Linked DNA regions of Cupriavidus taiwanensis LMG 19424. The protein of the gene in region 2 interacts with the protein of the main gene of each other region in a pairwise test. Links are inferred from orthologs where the notes say so. Each region holds a gene or a part of one and is shown on either strand. Other genes may lie near its edges. The genes, in order: gyrA and gyrB.

What was found.
Region 1: the proteins of gyrB (region 2) and gyrA interact in binary tests that used the Escherichia coli proteins (3 or more experiments, as listed by UniProt). The link is inferred for Cupriavidus taiwanensis LMG 19424 from one-to-one orthologs.

What each region holds. Positions count from the first base shown.
Region 1 is NC_010528.1:798,875-806,900, reverse strand. The notes cover bases 4,502-7,741. They hold gyrA (DNA gyrase subunit A), read right to left. Parts: upstream 7,381-7,741; coding sequence 4,702-7,380; downstream 4,502-4,701. Other genes in these bases: RALTA_RS03720 (DUF2059 domain-containing protein), read right to left, coding at 4,502-4,607. Outside these bases: RALTA_RS03740 (prephenate dehydrogenase), read right to left, coding at 1-207; hisC (histidinol-phosphate transaminase), read right to left, coding at 295-1,428; pheA (prephenate dehydratase), read right to left, coding at 1,456-2,619; serC (3-phosphoserine/phosphohydroxythreonine transaminase), read right to left, coding at 2,725-3,882; more of RALTA_RS03720, read right to left, coding at 4,044-4,501; outer membrane protein OmpA, read left to right, coding at 7,815-8,026. UniProt on the Escherichia coli protein: A type II topoisomerase that negatively supercoils closed circular double-stranded (ds) DNA in an ATP-dependent manner to maintain chromosomes in an underwound state.
Region 2 is NC_010528.1:3,883-17,028, reverse strand. The notes cover bases 9,997-13,146. They hold gyrB (DNA topoisomerase (ATP-hydrolyzing) subunit B), read right to left. Parts: upstream 12,760-13,146; coding sequence 10,234-12,759; downstream 9,997-10,233. Other genes in these bases: dnaN (DNA polymerase III subunit beta), read right to left, coding at 13,013-13,146. Outside these bases: RALTA_RS00075 (methyltransferase family protein), read left to right, coding at 1-170; RALTA_RS00070 (IclR family transcriptional regulator), read left to right, coding at 305-1,099; RALTA_RS00065 (glutamine ABC transporter substrate-binding protein), read left to right, coding at 1,180-1,935; RALTA_RS00060 (amino acid ABC transporter permease), read left to right, coding at 1,954-2,622; RALTA_RS00055 (amino acid ABC transporter ATP-binding protein), read left to right, coding at 2,619-3,380; hutG (formimidoylglutamase), read left to right, coding at 3,377-4,327; RALTA_RS00045 (saccharopine dehydrogenase NADP-binding domain-containing protein), read left to right, coding at 4,503-5,897; RALTA_RS00040 (glutathionylspermidine synthase family protein), read left to right, coding at 5,897-7,072; RALTA_RS00035 (hypothetical protein), read left to right, coding at 7,076-7,798; RALTA_RS00030 (DUF350 domain-containing protein), read left to right, coding at 7,858-8,256; RALTA_RS00025 (IS256-like element ISRta2 family transposase), read right to left, coding at 8,348-9,607; RALTA_RS00020 (hypothetical protein), read right to left, coding at 9,628-9,996. UniProt on the Escherichia coli protein: DNA gyrase negatively supercoils closed circular double-stranded DNA in an ATP-dependent manner to maintain chromosomes in an underwound state.

The DNA.
Region 1 (8,026 bases), 800 kb from region 2 along the record:
GATCACGCTGGCACCGCGCGCGGCATCGGCCAGCGTCGCGGCCTCGTCGATCACACCGAGGTCCAGCGCCTTCTGCAGCGAAGCGGCCGAGCGCCCCACCCCGACCACCGTGCCCACCACGCCGGCGCGCTTGAGCGCCAGCGCGAGCGAGCCGCCGATCAGGCCGACGCCGACAATGACAACACGGGAAAAATGCAATGCACTCACAATCACAGGCCGCAAGCGGCGGTAGTTCGGTTCAGACCGAGGTCAATCATCGGGTGGCAAGGCCACCGGCGTTGGCAGCGGCCGGGCTCAGGCCAGCGCCCGCTCCAGCGCCGCGATAAACGCCGCGTTTTCTTCCGGCAAGCCGATGGTCACGCGCAGCCAGCGCGGCAGGTTGTAGTTGCCCACCGGGCGCACGATCACGCCCTGCCTGAGCAACGCCAGGTTCACGTGCGCGCCGGCGCCATCATCGTCGCCCACCCGCACCAGCACGAAATTCCCGGACGACGGCACGTATTCCAGGCCGAGCCGGTCGAACGCCTCGGTCAGCTGCCGCTTGCCGTCACGGTTCAGTTCCGCGCTGCGGCGCAGGAAACCGGTATCGGCCAGCGCAGCCATGGCGGCTGCCTGCGCCACGCTGTTGACGTTGAACGGCTGGCGGATGCGGTTCAGCAGGTCGGTCAGTTCCGGCTGCGCCACCGCATAGCCGATGCGCAGCCCCGCCAGGCCATAGGCCTTGGAGAACGTGCGCGACACCAGCAGGTTGGGATAGCGGCGCACCCAGGCAATCGCATCGTATTGCTGGTCGGCATCGAGGTACTCGTTGTAGGCCTCGTCCAGCACCACCACGACATGGCGCGGCACCCGCTGCAGGAAGGCTTCGAGCTGCGCAGCCGGCAGGAAGGTGCCGGTCGGGTTGTTGGGGTTGGCGATAAAGACCAGGCGCGTATCCGGTGCAATCGCCGCGGCCATCGCGTCCAGGTCATGGCCGTAGTCGCGCGCGGGCACTTCGATGGCGCGGGCGCCGATCTCCTGCGTGGCCAGCGCGTACACCGCGAACGAGTACTCGGCATAGACGATCGACTGGCCCGGCTCCACCAGCGCATGCGCGGCCAGCTCAAGGATGTCGTTGCTGCCGTTGCCCAGCGTCAGCCACTCGGCCGGCACGCCGAAGCGCGCCGACAGCGCACCCTTCAACGCAAAGCCGTTCGCGTCGGGATAGCGGCCCAGTTCAGCGACGGCCGCGGCCACCGCAGCGCGGGCCGAATCCGGCATGCCCAGCGGGTTTTCGTTGGAGGCGAGCTTGACGATGCCGGCCTCGTCCAGGCCGAACTCGCGCGCGACTTCGGAAATCGGCTTGCCAGCCACGTATGGCGAAATCGCCCGCACATAGTCCGGCCCGAATACCGTGGTCGCGCCGCCCTGCTTGCCCTGCTCTGCCATCTCGTCTCCTTGTTCTTTCCGGCTGCCTTACTTGCTCGACGGATACGAGCCCAGCACCTTCAGGTAGGCAGCATTGCGGCGCAGCTCTTCGATTGCGCGCGCCACCGCCGGCTCATGCTGGTGCCCTTCCACGTCGACGTAGAAGTAGTACTCCCACGCGCCGCTGCGCGCCGGACGCGACTCGAAGCGGCACATCGACACGCCGTTCGCGGCCAGCGGCGCCAGCAACTGGTACACCGCGCCGGCCTTGTTGGGCACCGACAGGATCAGCGAGGTCTGGTCGCTGCCCGAGGGCTCGGTCTCATAGCGGCCGATCACGGCAAAGCGCGTGCGGTTGTGCGGATCGTCCTGGATATGCGTGCGCACCAGGTGCAGGTGGTAGCGGTTGGCGGCGGACTCGCCGGCAATCGCGGCCACGGTGGGGTCTTCGCTTGCCATGCGCGCCGCTTCGGCGTTGCTCGACACGGCCTGGCGCTCGAGGTGCGGGTAGTTGGCGGTCAGCCAGTGCTGGCACTGCGCCAGCGCCTGCGCATGCGCGCGCACCACCGTGACGCCTTTCATGTCTGGCGTCGACGCCATCAGGTTGTGGTGCACCTTGAGCGCGATCTCGCCGCTGATCTTCAGCGAAGTCTGCAGGAACAGGTCCAGCGTGCGCGACACCGCGCCCTCGGTCGAATTTTCGACCGGCACCACGCCGTACTCGACCGTGCCCGCCTCGACCGCGCGGAACACCTCGTCGATGCTCGGACAAGGCACGCCCGACACCTCGTGGCCGAAATGCGCGTACAGCGCCTGCTCCGAGAAGGTGCCGGCCGGGCCCAGGAACGCCACTTCCAGCGGCTTCTCCAGCCCGCGGCAGGCCGACATCACCTCACGCCAGATGGCCGCCACGCTTTCCCCCAGCAACGGGCCCGGGTTGGCGCCCTGTACCTTGCGGATGACCTGCAGCTCGCGCTCCGGACGGAACACCGGTGCCCCGTACTTCTTCTTGACCTCGCCCACTTCGAGCGCCAGCTTCGCACGGCGATTCAGCATCGCCAGCAGCTCGCGGTCCACCGTATCGATCTGCTCGCGCAGCGGGCCCAGTTCGACCGACAGCTTGCGCTCGGCATCACTCAGGTGGCTGTCGCCGTTGTGCGGCGCATTGGGCGGCGTCTCCTCGCGCGCGGGGGTGCGGTCTTGGCTTGTCATGTTGTATCAATCCGGTAGGCCGCCAGGCGTGGCGGCCAGGAAAACGTCCCGCGCCGGCCGGCACGCCGCGAATGGCATGCGCGGGCCCGCCAGCGGGAATGCGCGTCAGGCGGAGGTCCGCTCGAATTCGCGCATGAAGTCGATCAGCGCCATCACGCCTTCGAGCGGCATGGCGTTATAGATGCTGGCGCGCATGCCGCCCACGGTCTTGTGCCCCTTCAACTGCACCAGGCCATTGGCCCGCGCCTGCTGCAGGAACGCCTCGTTGCGCGATTCGTCGCCCAGGAAGAACGGTACGTTCATGCGCGAGCGGCAGCTGGGATGGATCTCGTTGCGATAGAAATCGCTCTGGTCGAGGTAGTCGTACAGCGCCGACGCCTTGGCGATATTGCGCTGTTCGATCGCGGGCACGCCACCCTGGCGCTTGAGCCACTGGAACACCAGGCCAGCGATATAGATCGCATAGGTCGGCGGCGTGTTGTACATCGAGTTGTGCTCGGCCACCAGGCGCCAGTTGAATGCCGACGGGCACAGCGGATGGGCGTGGCCGATCAGGTCCTCGCGCACGATCACGATGGTGACGCCTGCCGGGCCGATGTTCTTCTGCGCGCCGCCGTAGACCACCTGCACCCGCGACCAGTCGATGGGCCGCGACAGGATATGGCTGGACGCGTCCGCCACCACGACGCGGTTGCCCTTGACTTGGCCGATGTCCGGAATGTCCTGGAACTCCACGCCGACGATGGTCTCGTTGGTGCACAGGTGCACGTAACCGGCGTCGTCAGACAGCTTCCAGTCGGCCACGTCCGGAATGCGGTGGTATTTCTGGGCCTCGCTGCTGGCGGCGATATTGACCGCGCCGTAGCGGCGTGCTTCCTGCTCGGTCTTGACCGACCAGGTGCCGGTGACGACGAAGTCGGCCTTGGGCGCGTCGGCATGGCGCAGGCGCATCAGGTTCAGCGGCACGATGCCGTTTTCGCCGATGGCACCGCCCTGCAGGAACAGCACGCGGTAGTTGGCGGGAATATGCAGCAGTTCGCGCAGGTCGGCGATGGCCTGGTTGTGGATGCTTTCGAACTCGCGGCTGCGGTGGCTCATCTCCATCACCGACACCCCGGTCCCGCGCCAGGACAGCATCTCCTCGGCAGCCTGTTGCAGCACTTCGGCAGGCAGCGCTGCCGGGCCGGGCGAGAAGTTGTAGACGCGTTCGGCCAATGCACGCTGCATCATGCCGGCGAGAGCGGGATTCTGGGGATCGTTCATGAGACGGGGGATGGAAAAATGGCTGCCGGTGTTACCCAAGCAGCCATTATCCCTCAAACCCGCGCCCCGTTGGGCGCCCGGGGGTCAGCCCCCCGGTTTGCAGCGCCCGCCCGAACGCGGTCGGGCGGGGGCCGGCCGATCCGTTGCGGATCACACCGGCATCACTTCGAGGCGGCGGTGATTTCCTTCTCGGCGGCGTCACGCATCGACTTGCCGACCTGCGGGCCGTACTTCTGCATCATCGAGCCCCAGATTTCCTGCGTTGCCTTGCCCTGGTTGGCCATGAACTTCTGGCCGGTCGGCGACTTCAGGAAGGTGGTCAGGTCCTTCAGTTCCTGCGTGGTGTAGTACTTGCCGAAGGCATCGTAGTGCGCCTGGATGGCGTCCTTGCGGAAACCGTCCGTGGTGAACGCCGTGCCGGCGCCATCGACGATGCGCTGGACCGCGCCGTTCTTCTTCAGCTTTTCAACGGCGGCCTGCTTCTGCTTGTCGCTCAGGGTCTTGTTTTCGACCAGCACCTGCTCGAGGACCAGCGGCGCTTCCTGCTTCGCGCCCTGCTGCCAGTTCTCTGCCTGGCCCTTCACAGCCTGGTCTGCCTGCATGACGGAAAGCAGTTCCTTGATGGCCGCTGTCTTTTCCGCGTCCTGTGCGTGGGCATGCTGCGCCACCATGAAGGTCGGGACAAAAGCAGCCAGAACAGCGATACGTCGATAGGTTTTGAGCATTGTGACTCCCTGGTAAATACGTCCGTTTTAGTCCGGACAGCCGCGAGGCGAGTTCCGGCTGGCGTCCTATTGTTGCAACAATTTACGTTTTGCCTTAGGGCTTCGCGTCGGCATCCGCACCGGCGGCACCCTCGGCGCCTTCCGTACCGTCGGCTTCCTCCGGCTCCTCGCCATTGCCGCCGTTGTCGGCATCGCTTTCGACGATGCGCTGCAGCCCGGACAGCTTGGTGCCTTCGTCCACGTTAATCAGCGTGACACCCTGGGTGGCGCGGCCCATCTCGCGGATTTCTGCCACGCGCGTACGGATCAGCACGCCGCCGGTGGTGATCAGCATGATTTCGTCTTCGGGCGACACCAGTGCAGCAGCCACCACACGGCCGTTGCGCTCGCTCGTCTGGATCGCAATCATGCCCTTGGTGCCGCGGCCATGTCGAGTGTACTCGGCGATGGGCGTGCGCTTGCCGTAGCCGTTCTCGGTCGCGGTCAGCACGCTGCCGCGCACGCCTGCATCCGCCGCCTCTTCAGCGGTCTCGGCCGGCGCCACCAGCATGGCGATCACCGCCTGGCCCTCTTCCAGGTTCATGCCGCGCACGCCGCGCGCCTGGCGGCCCATCGGGCGCACATCGTTCTCGTCGAAGCGAACCGCCTTGCCGGCGTCCGAGAACAGCATCACGTCGTGCTGGCCGTCGGTCACGGCCGCACCGATCAGGTAGTCGCCTTCGTCGAGATCGACCGCGATGATGCCGGCCTTGCGCGGGTTCGAGAATTCGGTCAGCGCCGTCTTCTTGACCGTACCGCGCGCGGTCGCCATGAAGATGAAATGCTCGGCGTCAAACTGCCGCACCGGCAGGATGACGTTGATCTTCTCGCCTTCCGAGAGTGGGAACATGTTGACGATCGGCCGCCCGCGCGAGTTGCGCGAGCCCTGCGGTACCTCATAGACCTTCAGCCAGTACAGCCGGCCACGGTTGGAGAAGCACAGGATGTAGTCGTGGGTGTTGGCCACGAACAGCGTGTCGATCCAGTCGTCTTCCTTGGTCGCCGCCGCCTGCTTGCCCCGGCCGCCACGCTTTTGCGCGCGGTATTCGGAGATCGGCTGGCTCTTCATATAGCCGCTGTGCGACAGCGTCACCACCATGTCCTGCGGAGTGATGAGGTCCTCGGTATCCAGCTCGGTCGCGTTCAGCTCGATCTGCGAGCGCCGCTCATCGCCGAATTCGGCGCGAATCGCCGTCAGCTCGTCGATGATGATGGTAGTAATGCGTTCGGGACGCGCCAGGATGTCGAGCAAGTCGGCGATTTCCGCCATGATGTCGCGATATTCCTGGACGATCTTGTCTTGTTCGAGGCCAGTGAGGCGTTGCAGGCGCATTTGCAGGATTTCCTGCGCCTGGCCATCGGACAGCCGGTACAGGCCGTCCGGCTGCATGCCAAATACCGCCGGCAGCCCGTCCGGCCGGTACGACGCGCGCCCACCGGGGGTTTCGCCTTCCGCCCGGGCCAGCATTTCGCGGACCAGCGCGGAATCCCACGCCTTGCTCATCAGCTCCTGCTTGGCAATCGGCGGTGTCGGCGCCGCCTTGATGATGGCGATGAACTCGTCAATGTTGGCCAGCGCCACCGCCAGCCCTTCCAGCACGTGGCCCCGCTCGCGCGCCTTGCGCAGTTCGAACACCGTGCGGCGGGTCACGACCTCGCGGCGGTGCGCCAGGAAGTACTCCAGCATCTGGCGCAGGTTCAGCAAGCGCGGCTGGCGGTCGACCAGCGCCACCATGTTCATGCCGAAGGTGTCCTGCAGCTGGGTGTTCTTATATAGGTTGTTGAGGACGACCTCGGGCACCTCGTTGCGCTTGAGCTCGATCACCACCCGCATGCCGGACTTGTCCGACTCGTCGCGGATATCCGAGATGCCTTCGATCTTCTTTTCCGTGACCAGCTCGGCAATGCGCTCCAGCAGCGTGCGCTTGTTGACCTGGTACGGCAGCTCGTCAACGATGATGGCCTGGCGCTGGCCGCGGTCGATATCCTCGAAGTGCGTCTTGGCGCGCATCACTACGCGGCCGCGGCCGGTGCGGTAGCCTTCGCGAACGCCCTGAATGCCATAGATAATGCCGGCGGTGGGAAAATCCGGCGCCGGAATCAATTCAATCAGCTCGTCCACCGTCGCCTGCGGGTTACGCAGCAGATGCAGACAGCCGTCGACGATTTCATTCAGGTTATGCGGCGGGATATTGGTGGCCATGCCGACGGCAATACCCGACGAACCATTGATTAGCAGATTGGGAATTCGCGCCGGGAGAATCGAAGGCTCTTTTTCAGAGCCGTCATAGTTGCTGTCGAAATCGACGGTTTCCTTGTCGATGTCATGCAGCATCTCGTGCGCGATTTTCGACAGGCGGATTTCGGTATAACGCATGGCCGCGGCGTTATCACCGTCCACGGAACCGAAATTCCCCTGGCCGTCGACCAGCATGTAGCGCAGCGAGAAGTCCTGCGCCATGCGCACGATGGTGTCGTAGACAGCGGTATCGCCGTGCGGATGGTACTTACCGATCACATCCCCAACGATACGGGCCGACTTCTTGTAGGCGCGGTTCCAGTCGTTGTTGAGTTCGTGCATCGCATACAGCACGCGCCGGTGCACCGGTTTCAAGCCATCCCGGACATCGGGAAGCGCGCGCCCGACGATCACGCTCATGGCGTAATCCAGGTAGGAGCGGCGCATTTCCTCTTCTAGGGAGACCGGAAGGGTTTCTTTTGCGAATGGATCCATTGCGGCGTGGTTTATGCGGCAGGTTTAAGCAAATGGCAGGGCCTTTGGCACGCGGCGCCGAGGGGCGCCTGACGGCTGGCCAACGTGCCATTCTAACATGCCGGCAACCCCTGCCCGCCGCTCCCCGGACAGGCCCCGCAGCGCCCCTCCGAGGGCAGCACTGAAACCCGGAATCCCTGATGCCACAAGGCTTTGCGGGCGACACAAGACCCATGTTGCACAAACACCACAGGCCCAAAACCCGTGCGGCGAATCGAATATATTTACTTCTTAGGAAACGACCCTTGTGGCACAATTCCCCAGCGAAGAGCCAGACATTGTTCGAAGTGGAGCATCCACCACATCGAGAATGTTATACTCCGAAGAATGTATGACTTGTTTTCGTCCATTTGCTCGCAGTAACCCTGCGGTGATCTCATCCTGAGAGGAGAAATATGAAAAAATTTGCCAAGCTCGCGCTCGTTGCAGCTACCGCAGTAATGGCTGCATCCGCTCAAGCTCAGTCCGTCCCTTATGAAAAGAAGGCAGTGAACGACAACTGGGGCAACGGTACGAGCGAGTACGTGTGGAAGAATGGCACGAACGAGCTCTGCTGGCGCGACAGCTCCTGGACCCCGGCCACGGCCAACGCGCTGTGCGACGGCGC
Region 2 (13,146 bases):
GATGGGGGCTGGCCTTCCGCTCCGGCGTGGGGGTAGTGCTGACGTTGCTGATGGTGCCGCCGCTGCTGGCGCGCATCCGGGCGGAAGAAGCGCTGCTGCGCGACCAGTTCGGCGAGGCGTATGCGTCCTATTGCGCGCGTACCTGGCGGATGCTGCCCGGGATTTACTGACCATCACGAAGCGGCGCCGCGCGCACCCCACCCATCAAATTGCGACCCACCAAGGGTTATCCCTAGGCACGCATTCCCATTTTCCGGGACTGGCGGTTTTGTTTTCCGGGAATCCGGTCCTATTCTTGGGCCCCATGTTGAATGCTGTCGACCCAACCATTGCCCCGCAACCGGCGTCTCCCACGTCCACCGAATCGGCCCAGCCTGCCGGCGGCGCCGATCGCGTGCTGTTCGTGCTGGCCGCGCTGGCGCACCACGGCGCGCCGATCACGGTGCGCGAACTGGTGGCCCGGACCGGCCTGCCCAAGAGCACGCTCTACCGCCAGCTGATGCTGCTCAAGCGCTGGGGCTTCGTGCTCGAGTCCGACGGCGAATACGCGCCGGGCCCGATCAGCCTGCAGCTGGCGCTCGGGTTCGACATGGCCTCGCACCTGGCCCGCGAAGCGCTGCCCGATATGCGGCTGCTGGCGCAGCAGTCGGATGAAAGCGTCGGCCTGGTGGTCGCGGTCAAGGATCACGCGGTATGCCTGGAGATGGTGGAGAGCCGCCAGTCGCTGCGCTGCTCGTTCGAGAAGGGCCGCGGCGTGCCGCTGCGCGCGGGCGCGTCGGCCAAGTCGCTGCTGGCCTTCATGCGCGACGATGCGCGCGAGCGCGTGGTCCGGGCCCAGTGCGAGCCGGCCGAAGCGGAACAGCTGCTGGCGGAACTCGCCGCGATCCGCGCGACCGGCTATGCCGTCAGCGAGGGCGAAGTGGACCCCGGCGTGTGGGGCGTGAGCGCACCGCTGTTCTCGCGGCGGGCCAAGGCCGACGCGCTGGGCTCCATCACGCTGATGGTGCCGGCCACGCGCAGGCAAGGCCGCGAAAGCGCGCTGATCGACATGACCGTGGCGGCAGCCATGCGGATTTCCGCGCGGCTGCAGTCTTACTGAAAACCTGAAGCAATCGTTACCGCACCGTCCGCAAGCCTGCGCGACGGCAGATTTCCCGTTCCCGGAAAAAGGAGACCCCCATGAACCTTCGTCGCAAATGCCTGATCGCCGCCCTCTCGGCCGTGGCCGGACTGACCTTCGGCGCATCCGCGCACGCGCAGGACAGCAACGTGCTGCGCGTCGCCACCGACGCCACCTTCCCGCCGATGGAATTCATCGAGAACGGCAAGCGCACCGGCTTTGACGTCGAGCTGGTGGAGGCCATGGCCAAGACCATGGGCAAGCAGGTGGAATGGACCAACATCGACTTCAAGGGCCTGATCCCGGGCCTGGTCTCGCGCCGCTTCGACATGGCCGTGTCCGGCATCTACATCACCCCGGAGCGCCGCAAGGTGGTGGACTTTACCGAGCCGTACTACACAGGCGGCCTGGTGGCGCTGGTCAAGAGCGGCAACACCGCCATCAACAAGCCGGAAGACCTGAACGGCAAGAAGGTCAGCGTGCAGGTGGGGACCAAGTCGGTCAGCTTCCTGCGCGACACCTATCCGCAGGTGACGCGCGTGGAAGTCGAGAAGAACCAGGAAATGTTCAACCTGGTGGAGATCGGCCGCGCCGATGCCGCCGTGACCGGCAAGCCGGCCGCGATGCAGTACGTCAAGACCCGCGGCGGCCTGCGCGTGGTGGAACAGCAGCTGACCACCGAGGAATACGGCATGGCCGTGCGCAAGGACACGCCCGAACTGACCCGCGCGCTGAATGCCGCGCTGGCCAAGGTCAAGGCCGATGGCACTTACGCGAAGCTGACTCAGAAGTGGTTCGGCAGCGCCGCCAAGTAAGCCACGCGGACCGACACCATGGAACTGGATTTTTCTCCCGTCTTCGCCGGGTGGCCTGACATCCTGCACGGCGCCGTCATCACCGTGCAGGTAACGGCTTGCGCGCTGGTGCTGGGCTGCGTGATGGGCCTGCTGGTCGGCATCGGCCGGCTGGACCCGAAGCGCCGCGTCATCTACGGCATCTGCACCGCCTATGTCACCTTCATCCGCGGCACGCCGCTGCTGGTGCAGCTGTTTCTGCTGTTCTTCGGGCTGCCGCAGTTCAACATCCTGCTGCCGGCCTTCGTGTGCGGCGTGATCGGGCTGGGCATCTATTCCGGCGCCTATGTCTCGGAGATCGTGCGCGGCGCGATCCAGTCCGTCGACAAGGGCCAGATGGAAGCCGCGCGCTCGATCGGCATGTCGTCCGGCCAGGCCATGCGCGCGATCATCCTGCCGCAGGCCATCGTGCGCATGATCCCGCCGCTGGGCAACGAGTTCATCGCGCTGATCAAGAATTCGGCGCTGGTGTCGCTGCTGACCATTGCCGACCTGATGCACGAGGGCCAGAAGATCATCAGCGTGTCGTACCGGTCGCTGGAGGTCTACCTGGCGATCGCGCTGGTGTATCTGATCCTGACTAGCGCGGCCGGGCTGATCCTGCGCCGCGCCGAACAACGGCTGCGCATGGGAGGCATGGTGCAATGAGCGATTCCGCAATCATCCGGATCCGCAACCTGGGCAAATCGTTCGGCAGCCACACGGTGCTGCGCGGCATCGACTTTGACGTGGAACCGTCGCAGGTGGTGGTGGTGATCGGCCCCAGCGGCTCGGGCAAGAGCACCTTCCTGCGCTGCTGCAACGGGCTGGAGCAGCCCGAGGCGGGCACCATCGACATCGTCGGCAAGCGCCTGGTGACCGATGGCCAGCTGATCGACGAGCAGGGGCTGAACCAGCTGCGCACCGAAGTGGGCATGGTGTTCCAGTCGTTCAACCTGTTCCCGCACTTGTCTGTGCTGCATAACGTCACGGTGGGACCGCGCATGCTGCGCGGCGTCTCGCGCGACGACGCCGAGCGCAAGGCAATCAGCCTGCTGGAGAAAGTCGGCCTGGCGCACAAGGCGCACGCCATGCCGGCCAGCCTGTCCGGCGGCCAGAAGCAGCGCGTGGCCATTGCCCGCGCGCTGGCGATGGAGCCGCGCGTGATGCTGTTCGACGAGCCGACCTCCGCGCTGGACCCCGAGCTGGTGGGCGAAGTGCTGCAGGTAATGAAGGTGCTGGCCGCCGAAGGCATGACCATGGTCGTGGTCACCCATGAAATGGGCTTCGCCCGCGAAGTGGCCGATGTGGTGGTGGTCATGGACGGCGGCGGCATTATCGAGGCCGGGCCGCCGTCGGTGATCTTCTCCGCGCCGACGCAGGAACGCACGCGCGGCTTCCTGCAGGCGGTGCTGACACGGGCATGAGGATGGCAGTGACGCAAAACCCCTGGCAGGGCCGTGTCGATCACGGCGAGCAGGGCGACACCACGCGGCTGTTCCGCATCGTGCAGGCGCTGGACACCGCGGACACCGCGCCGCTGGACCACGCGCCGGTCTTGCTCGGCTTCCGCTGCGATGCCGGCGTGCTGCGCAACCAGGGCCGCCCCGGCGCCGCCCACGGCCCCGACGCCATCCGCCAGGCGCTGGCCAACGTGCCGGCGCACGGCCTGCAAGCGCTGTACGACGCAGGCAATGTCAGCTGCGACGACGGCGACCTGGAATCCGCCCAGCAGGCGCTGGCGGACGCCGTCCACGCAGTGCTGGCGCGTGGCGGCTTTCCCCTGGTACTAGGCGGCGGCCATGAAGTGGCCTGGGGCACATGGCAGGGCCTGCGCGCGCACCTGGATGCGCAGCACGATGATGGCCGCGTGCTGATCGTCAATATCGACGCCCACTTCGACCTGCGCACCAGCCGGCCCGCCAGTTCCGGCACGCCGTTCGACCAGATCGCCCATGCCTGCGCGGAGCGCGGCCAGCCGTTCGACTATGTCTGCCTGGGCGTCAGCCGCCTCGCCAATACGCCAGCGCTGTTCGGCCGTGCAGAGGCGCTGGGCGTGTGCTATGTGGAAGACGTCGACATGCAGGAGCGCCACCTGGCTGCGCGGCTGGCGGAGCTGTCCGCGCGCATCGATGCGGCCGACCATGTCTACCTGACCATCGACCTCGACGCGCTGCCGGGCGCGGTGATGCCGGGCGTGTCGGCGCCCGCCGCCTACGGCGTGCCGTTGCCGGTGGTGGAGGAAGTCGTGGGGCTGGTCCGCCGCAGCGGCAAGCTGCGCGTGGCCGACCTGGCGGAGTACAACCCCCAGTACGACCGTGACCACCTGGGCGCGCGCGTGGCGGCGCGGCTGGCCTGGCGCCTGCTGCGCTGAAGCGCGGGCCAGGGACCCTGCCGGCAGTTGGCAGCCGCCGCGCGCGGCGATAGTATTGCCCTTCGCTAGATTTAGCGATTCTGATCAGAATTGATAAAGCCAGGCGAAGGCAGTCCTGTGCCGGCGTGGCCGCGTCCGGGACCGCCCTTGCCGTTTCTCGGGCGGAAGGGTCTGCGTGATCGAACAAATCGTCATCGTTGGTTTCGGCTGCATCGGCCAGGCCGTGCTGCCGCTGCTGGAGCTGGCCTGGCCGCGGGCAGCGATCACCGTGGTCGACCGCGTGCTGGACCGCGCGCGCCAGGAACTGGTCGCCCGCCACAAGCTGCAAGCCATCCAGGCCACCATCACCGCGGGCAACTACGAAACCATGCTGGTCCCGCTGCTGCGGCCCGGGGCCTTCCTGCTGAACCTGGCCCCGTCCGTCTGCAGCCGCGACCTGATCGCACTGGCGCAGGCGCACGGCGCGTTCTATGTCGATGCCGGCATCGAACCCTGGGACTACACAGCCGATCCGCGGGCCTCGCACCTGAGCAACTACGCGCTGCGCCACGAGATGCTGGCCTTCGCCCGCGGCCGCGAGGCGCTGCCGACCGCCCTGGTCGCGCATGGCGCCAATCCCGGGTTGGTCTCGGTGCTGGTCAAGGCCGCGCTGATGGCACTGGCCGGCAAGGCCGGATTGAATCAGCCGGAGCCCGGCGATCGCGCCGCTTGGGCCGCGCTGGCGCGCGCGCTGGACGTGCGCGTGATCCAGGTCGCCGAATACGACAGCCAGCAGGCGCCCGGCTATCCGCGCGACGGCGAGTTCGCCAACACCTGGTCCGCCGAAGGCTTTATCACCGAATGCCTGCAGGACGCCGAACTCGGCTGGGGCAGCCATGAGCCCGCGCTGCCGCCAGATGGCTATCGCCACAGCTACGGCAGCGGCGCGGCGATCGCGCTGGACCGGCCGGGCCATCGCACGCGCGTGCGCTCGTGGTCGCCGGTGCACGGTCCGTTCGACGCCTGCCTGATCACGCACAACGAATCGATCTCGATCGCCGAATACCTGACCGACACCCGCGCCGGCCAGCCGCTGTATCGCCCCACCGTCTACTACGCCTACCGCCCCACCGCCGCCACGCAGGCCTCGATGCAATGGCTGGATGACCGCGCCGCCCCGCGCGTGCGCGGCGAACGCATCCTGCGCGACGAGATCCAGTGCGGCGAAGACGAACTCGGCGTGCTGCTGATGAGCGGGCGGCACGGCGCGGTCTGGCATGGCTCGCGCCTGTCGGTGCAGCGCGCGCGCTCGCTGGCGCCGTACAACACCGCCACCAGCCTGCAGGTGGCATCGAGCCTGGTCGCCGGCATGCAATGGATGCTGGCCCATCCGTCTCGCGGCGTGGTGGAATCCGATGCGCTCGACTTCGGCCCCGTGCTGGCCGATGCCGCGCACTGGTGGGCGCCGCTCGGCATCGCATTTACCGACTGGCTGCCGCACCCCGGCGCCGCTGCGCTCGCCTTTACCGACTTCCTGCTGGACGACACCCAGGTCCAGCCCGATTCCTCCCTGCTGACCCTCGCCTGCTGATGCAACGCATCCCGCAAACCCCGCGCCGCAACTGGCCGCGCGAACTCGAGAAGGTGGGCTTCCACTTCCATTCGCTGGACGAGTTCAACGTCCCGCGCGAAGTCGATGACCACACCTTCTTCTACTGGCGCGAAGACGCTGCCTACGCCTTCAGCAAGCAGGAGGTGGAAACGCTCTATGCCGCCGCGTACGACCTGAACCAGCGTTGCCTGGAAGCCGTGCAGCATGTGATCGACCACGACCTGTTCGCGCGCCTGGCCATCGACGCGGACTTCGCCCAACTGATCCGCACCTCGTGGGACCGCGACGAGCCCACGCTGTTCGGCCGCTTCGACATGACGCTGGACCCGCACGGCGTGCCCAAGCTGTACGAGTTCAACGCCGACACCCCGACATCGCTGATCGAATCCGCCGTTGCCCAGTGGTACTGGAAAGACGCCGTGCAGCCGCAGGCCGACCAGTTCAACAGCCTGCACGACGCACTGGTGGCGCGCTGGCAATGGCTGCGCAACCACTACCGCAACGCCAGCCTGCTGCACCTTGCCTGCATGTTCGACAGCCAGGAAGACGTCTGCAATACCGAGTACCTGATGGACACCGCGCTCCAGGCCGGCTGGTCCGTCAAGCTGATCGACCTGCAAGACATCGGCACCGACGGCCGCGGCAACTTCTACGATGCCGACAACGTGCCGATGGAAGTCGTGTTCAAGCTCTACCCTTGGGAATGGATGGCCACCTCCGACTACCGCGACCAGCTGGCGCACAGCCCCGTGCGCTGGGTCGAGCCACCGTGGAAGGCGGTGCTGTCCAACAAGGCCATCCTGCCGATCCTGTGGGACCTGTTCCCGGGCCATCCCAACCTGATCGAAGCCAGCTTCGACCCCGGCCACTTCGCCGGCAAGCCGCACGCGAAAAAGCCCTTCCTGTCGCGCGAGGGCGAAAGCGTAACGCTACTCACCCCCGAGGGCGACCGCGTCCACAACCCCGGCGAGTATGGCGAGGAAGGCTTCATCTACCAGGCCTACGAACCGGCGCGGCGCTTTGACGGGCGCTACACCACGCTGGGCGTCTGGATCGTCGACGACGTGCCCAGCGGCCTGTGCGTGCGCGAAGAATCCGGGCCCATCGCGAAGAACACCAGCTTCTTCGTCCCCCATTACTTCACTCACGCGTAAGCCATGGCCAACAAGAAGAAGGGCACCAAACGCTCCAAGTACGGCAGCCCATACATGCCCGGCCGGGGCGGCTCAGGCGGCCCGTCGCCGCGCATCGCCGCCTACCAGGCCGAACAGAAAAAGCAGGGCAGCTCGCCCGCACTGTGGATCGTTGGCGCCTGCGCCGTGGTCGCCGGCGTGGCCGTGCTCGGCTCCTGCAGCGACGACGCCGACGACGACCCCGGCGTCACCGTGCGCCGCGCCAGCTACGCCACGCTGGAGGACTGCGAGGCCGACTGGAACACGCCCAACGACTGCGAAAGCGTGCCGATCGACGACCCCAGCACCATCTACAGCTCCAGCCTCAACGCCCCCGCCAGCGAAACGGCAGGCTCCGGCACCACGCACGGCAGCAGCGCGTACTACGCGCGCTGGTACGGCCCGTACTACACCGCCAGCGGCACCGTCTACCACCCCAACGGCACCCAGACCCAGCGCGATATGACGTCCGGCCCGCTGCGCCCGATGCAGGTTTACGATCGCAACGGCACGCCCACGCAATCGTTCACCACCGCCACCCCACGCGCCGCCATGGTGGAAGAAGCCACCGTACGCCGCAGCACGCTCGGCGGCGGACGCTCCATCGGCCTGACCATGCGCTCCGCCGCCGTATCGCGCGCACCGGTGGTATCGCGCGGCGGCTTCACCAGCCGCTTCGGCAGCTCCGGGCGCTCCGGCGGCGGCTGAATGCCCCTGCCGAACGCCATCCGCACGCAAACCCAGACAACCGACAACGAGTCCATCCAATGGTCAATACCATGCACCCGGCGCTTGCCTACCTGATCTACATCGCCACCAGCTTTGCCATGCTGGGGTTGTTCCTATTGGTCTATACGCGCGTCACGCCGCATCGGGAATTCACGCTGATCCGCGAGGGCAATATCGCCGCGGCGTTGTCGCTGGGCGGGGCGGTGCTGGGGTTCTCTCTGACGTTGTCGTCGAGCATTCAGCACAACGCCACGTTTGCGATGTTCTTGCTGTGGGCGTTTGGGGCGTTTGCAGTGCAGGTGGTGGCTTACCTGGTGGCGGCGCGGGCGCTGGGGGGCGTCAGTGAGGCGATCTCAAGCGACAATCGCGGGATGGGGGCGGTGATGGGGGTGATTTCGTTGTCGGTGGGGGTGGTGAATGCGGCTTGTTTGACGTGAGGCGGAACTGAGAGAAGTTGGGCCTGTCAGTTTTTTTGTGTGCAGGGCAGGTAAAGGCTCACCGCTAATTCGACGGTGAGCCAGCATTATCTCAGCGATGCGGATGGGCGAAGCGTTCCTCATAGAGGATCGCAAACTGGTTCATGGCAGCCTTCCAATCGTGCGTGGAGCTGCCCCACTTACCGGTGATGTTGCGCAGGGCCAGCCACAGCAGCTTAGTTGCTGCCTCATCACTGGGGAAGTGTCCCCGCGTCTTGATGATCTTGCGCAGCTGCGCATTGATACTCTCGATCGCATTTGTTGTGTAGATGATCTTGCGGATCGCCGGCGGGAACGTAAAGAATGGGATCACTTGATCCCAGGCGCGATGCCAGGACGCGGCGATCGGCTTGTACTGCTGCCCCCATTTTCCTTGCTCGAAGGCCGCCAGCTCGGCCAGCGCTGCCTCCACGGTGGGCGCCGTGTACACGGGCTTAAGCGCCGCGGCTACCTCCCGGCGCTCCTTCCAGCTGACGTACTCCAGGCTGTTCCGGATCAGATGCACGATGCAGGTCTGCAGCGTCGTGTGCGGGAACACCGCGTTCAGGGCTTGCTCCATGCCCTTGAGGCCATCTGTTACCGCGATCAGAATGTCCTGCGTGCCGCGGGTCTTCAGGTCATTGAACACCTTCATCCAGAACTTGGCGCCTTCGGTGTTCTCGATCCACAGGCCCAGGATGTCGCGGGTGCCGTCCGGTAACACGCCCAGCGCCAGGTAGACGGCCTTGTTGCGTACCACCCCATCCTCACGCATCTTGACGCGCAGCGCATCGAAGAACACCACCGGGTACATCACCTCCAGCGGGCGGGCCTGCCAAGTGGTGACCTCGTCCATGACCGCATCGGTGACCGAACTGATGAACTCGGGCGAGACCTCGGTGCCGTACTGTTCGGCCAGAAACGCCTGGATCTCGCGCACGGTCATGCCGCGGGCGTACATGGCGATGATCTTGTCGTCGAACCCGGTGAAGCGCCGCTCGTGCTTGGGAATCAGGATCGGATCGAAGCTGCCGTCTCGATCGCGCGGGATGTCTACCCGCAGCGGCCCGTCCTCGGTCAAGACGGTCTTGGCGCTCTTGCCATTGCGCTGATTGGCTGTGCCGGCTGGGCGCTCAGCGCCAGGCGGGTAGCCCAGATGATGGCCGAGCTCAGCGCCCAGCGCCCGCTCGATCAGGGCCTTCTTGAATGCCATTGAGGCGTCCTGCACGGCCTCAGCGGTCATCGGCCCCTTGACGAAATGGGCGATCAGGTCCTCGGGGATGGTCGGCAGCTCACGGTCGGCGGCTAGACTGGTCTTGGTTTTGCGTGGCATACATGCTCCTTGGCGACATGTTATGCCCTAAACACAAAATTTCTGACAGATCCGGTGATGATGCCGGTACTCTCGTAGAGAAAGGGCAAGGGCTCCTTGTTGTTCACCCACTTTAGCTTGGCAGCAGCGTAACCTTCAGTTTGCTGTTCGACTTCGGTGATTTTGTGGCCAAGGTCTTCCTTCTTTGCCTCAATCACCCCCACTGCCTTTTTGTCGACCAATAAGACATAATCCGCCGGACCGACGTCGGTTTGGTATTCCCTGACAGCGATGCCGAGCCCCGCGCCGAAGTCGATCCTCTTCGCTGATTGAACGACCCAACCCGCTTGCTTAAGCAGCGCGTCGATATTGTCTCGAGCTTTCTGTTCTGGGTTCTGGTTCTCGGTCATACGCGAGGTCGCTCTTGGCCCTGGTTGGGCGTCATGCGAATGATAAAGGAAGTAAGTAGCGTGGGTGACAGAAGTGCCTTGGCTACGCCCCTCCGTAAGCCGGCGGCACGTGGGAAGGCTATTGGCACCAATGTCCGTCAATCTCGCGTCAGGTTGGGCTGCTAATAAAAAAGACCCACAAGCCTCTTAGCTTATGGGTCCTTAATTCTCAGGTCTTGCGGCTATCTATACACTTGATCAAACGTCAATGTTTCTCGCCACCAACGCATTACTCTCAATAAAGTTCCTTCGCGGCTCCACCTCATCACCCATAAGGGTGGTAAAGATCTGATCCGCCGCGATAGCATCCTCAATCTGCACCTTCAGCAAACGGCGTTGGGTCACATCAAGCGTCGTCTCAAACAGCTGCTCAGGGTTCATCTCACCAAGACCCTTATAGCGCTGACGCGACACACCGCGTTCGGCTTCGGCAAGCAGCCATTGCATAGCCCCGTGGAAATCATTCACGGTCTGATCCCGAAGCTTATCCCCTTCACCCCGCTGCACCTTAGTCCCTTCCGGCGTCAGCCCTTGGAAAGTCTTGGCAGCATTGGAGAGGGCAGCGTAATCCGCCCCATGAACAAAATCCGCATCCAAATGCGACAACCGCACGTTGCCATGATGACGCCGCGCAATCATCAGCCGATGCTTGTCAGTCTTCTCATCAAACTGCGCATACACATCAGCCGTACCATCATCATTCACGGCAGCCCCAATCAAAGTCTTTGCATGCATCTCCGCCAGCTTAGCCTTCAACGCCACCGCTGAAGCCTCCGCCGCCGCCGCACTATCCAGATCCAGCGTCACCCCATCCGCAATAGCACGCAGCGCGTCGGTATCCACAACCCGCGACAAGCGACCAATCACGCCTTCGGTCAGTTGGTACTGACGAGCCAGCTCGGTAAGCGCATCCCCACTGATTTCCGACCCATCCGGCCGCACCAGCGACGCCTTCTCCATCGCCAGCTTCAGCAGGTAGGCATTCAGCTCGACATCATCCTTGATATACCGCTCTTCCTTCCCATGCTTGATCTTGTACAGCGGCGGCTGCGCGATATACACATAGCCGCGCTCGATGATGTCAGGCATCTGCCGATAGAAGAACGTCAGCAGCAGCGTGCGGATGTGCGAGCCGTCCACGTCCGCGTCGGTCATGATGATGATGCGGTGGTAGCGCAGCTTGTCCAGGTTGTAGTCGTCCTTGCCGATGCCGGTGCCCAGCGCGGTGATCAGCGTCAGCACTTCCTGGCTGGACAGCATCTTGTCGAAGCGGGCGCGCTCTACGTTCAGGATCTTGCCCTTGAGCGGCAGGATGGCCTGGAACTTACGGTCGCGGCCCTGCTTGGCGGAGCCGCCTGCGGAGTCGCCCTCGACCAGGAAGAGTTCGGACTGGGCGGGGTCTTTTTCCTGGCAGTCGGCCAGCTTGCCGGGCAGGCCCATGCCGTCCATCACGCCCTTGCGGCGGGTCATTTCGCGGGCCTTGCGGGCGGCTTCGCGGGCGCGGGCGGCGTCGACGATCTTGCCGCAGATGGTCTTGGCGTCGGCGGGCGTTTCCAGCAGGAAGTCGGTCAGGGCCTTGCTGACGAGTTCTTCCACGGGCAGGCGCACTTCGGACGAGACCAGCTTGTCCTTGGTCTGCGAGCTGAACTTGGGCTCGGGCACCTTCACGGAGAGCACGCAGGCCAGGCCTTCGCGCATGTCGTCGCCGCTGGTTTCTACCTTGGCCTTCTTGGCGATCTCGTTTTCTTCGATGTACTTGTTGATGACGCGCGTCATCGCGGCGCGCAGGCCGGTCAGGTGGGTGCCGCCATCCCGCTGTGGGATGTTGTTGGTGAAGCAGAGCACCTGCTCGTTGTAGCCGTCGTTCCACTGCATGGCCACTTCCACGGCGATGCCGTCTTTTTCGGCGTTGGCGTAGAAGATGTTGGGGTGCAGGGTGGTCTTGGCGCGGTTGATGTACTCGACAAAGCCCTTCACGCCGCCGGAGAAGGCAAAGTCTTCTTCCTTGCCGGTGCGCTGGTCGGTCAGCTTGATGTGGACGCCGTTGTTCAGGAACGAGAGTTCGCGGATGCGCTTGGACAGCACCTCGTAGTGGAACTCGACGTTGGTGAAGATTTCTTCGTCGGCCAGGAAGTGGACTTCGGTGCCGCGCTTGTCGGTGGCGCCGGTGATTTTCATCGGCGAGACTTCAACGGGCTGGCCATCCGGGCCGTCCACGGTCTCGATGATGCGGTTCTGCACTTCGCCCTTGGCGAATTCGATCAGGTGGACCTGGCCGTCGCGGCGCACGGTCAGGCGCAGCCACTTGGACAGCGCGTTCACGCACGATACGCCCACGCCGTGCAGGCCGCCGGAGACCTTGTAGCTGTTCTGGTTGAACTTGCCGCCGGCGTGCAGCTCGGTCATGGCGATTTCGGCCGCGCTGCGCTTGGGTTCGTGCTTGTCGTCGAATTTGACCAGGGGCGGGATGCCGCGGCCGTTGTCGACGATGGAGATCGAGTTGTCGCTGTGGATGGTGACCTGGATCTCGGTGCAGTAGCCGGCCAGCGCTTCGTCGATGGAGTTGTCCAGCACCTCGAACACGAGGTGGTGCAGGCCGGTGCCGTCGGAGGTGTCGCCGATATACATGCCCGGGCGCTTGCGCACCGCCTCCAGGCCTTCCAGGATCTGGATCGAGGAGGCTCCGTAGGTGTTTTCCTGTTGCGGATTCTGCTGTTCGGTCATGTCTTTCCTACTTGCGGCGAATGCGGAATTCGGGCCGGGCGGGCATGGCTGGCATGCCGGCGGCGGGGCGCGATGGGTCCGCATGGCGGGTTACTAAAAACGGCAAAAGGGGCGGATCGTCGTAACGATCCTGCCCCCGCGGCGGGATATTCATCCCCTGGACGTACCGGCCGGGGCCGGGTGTCGTAGCGTGCCGTTTGCTGCTCCGGTTGCTGTCTGCGCTGGTTGTGGCACAGGTCCTGTCACCGGATCATCAGATGCGCATCGGCATGACGACGTACTTGAAGTTGTCGTCGTCCGGCACGGTGATCAGCGCGCTCGAATTCGAGTCGCCGAGGCTGACCTGCACCTGCTCGGTCTTCAGGTTGGCAAGCACGTCGAGCAGGT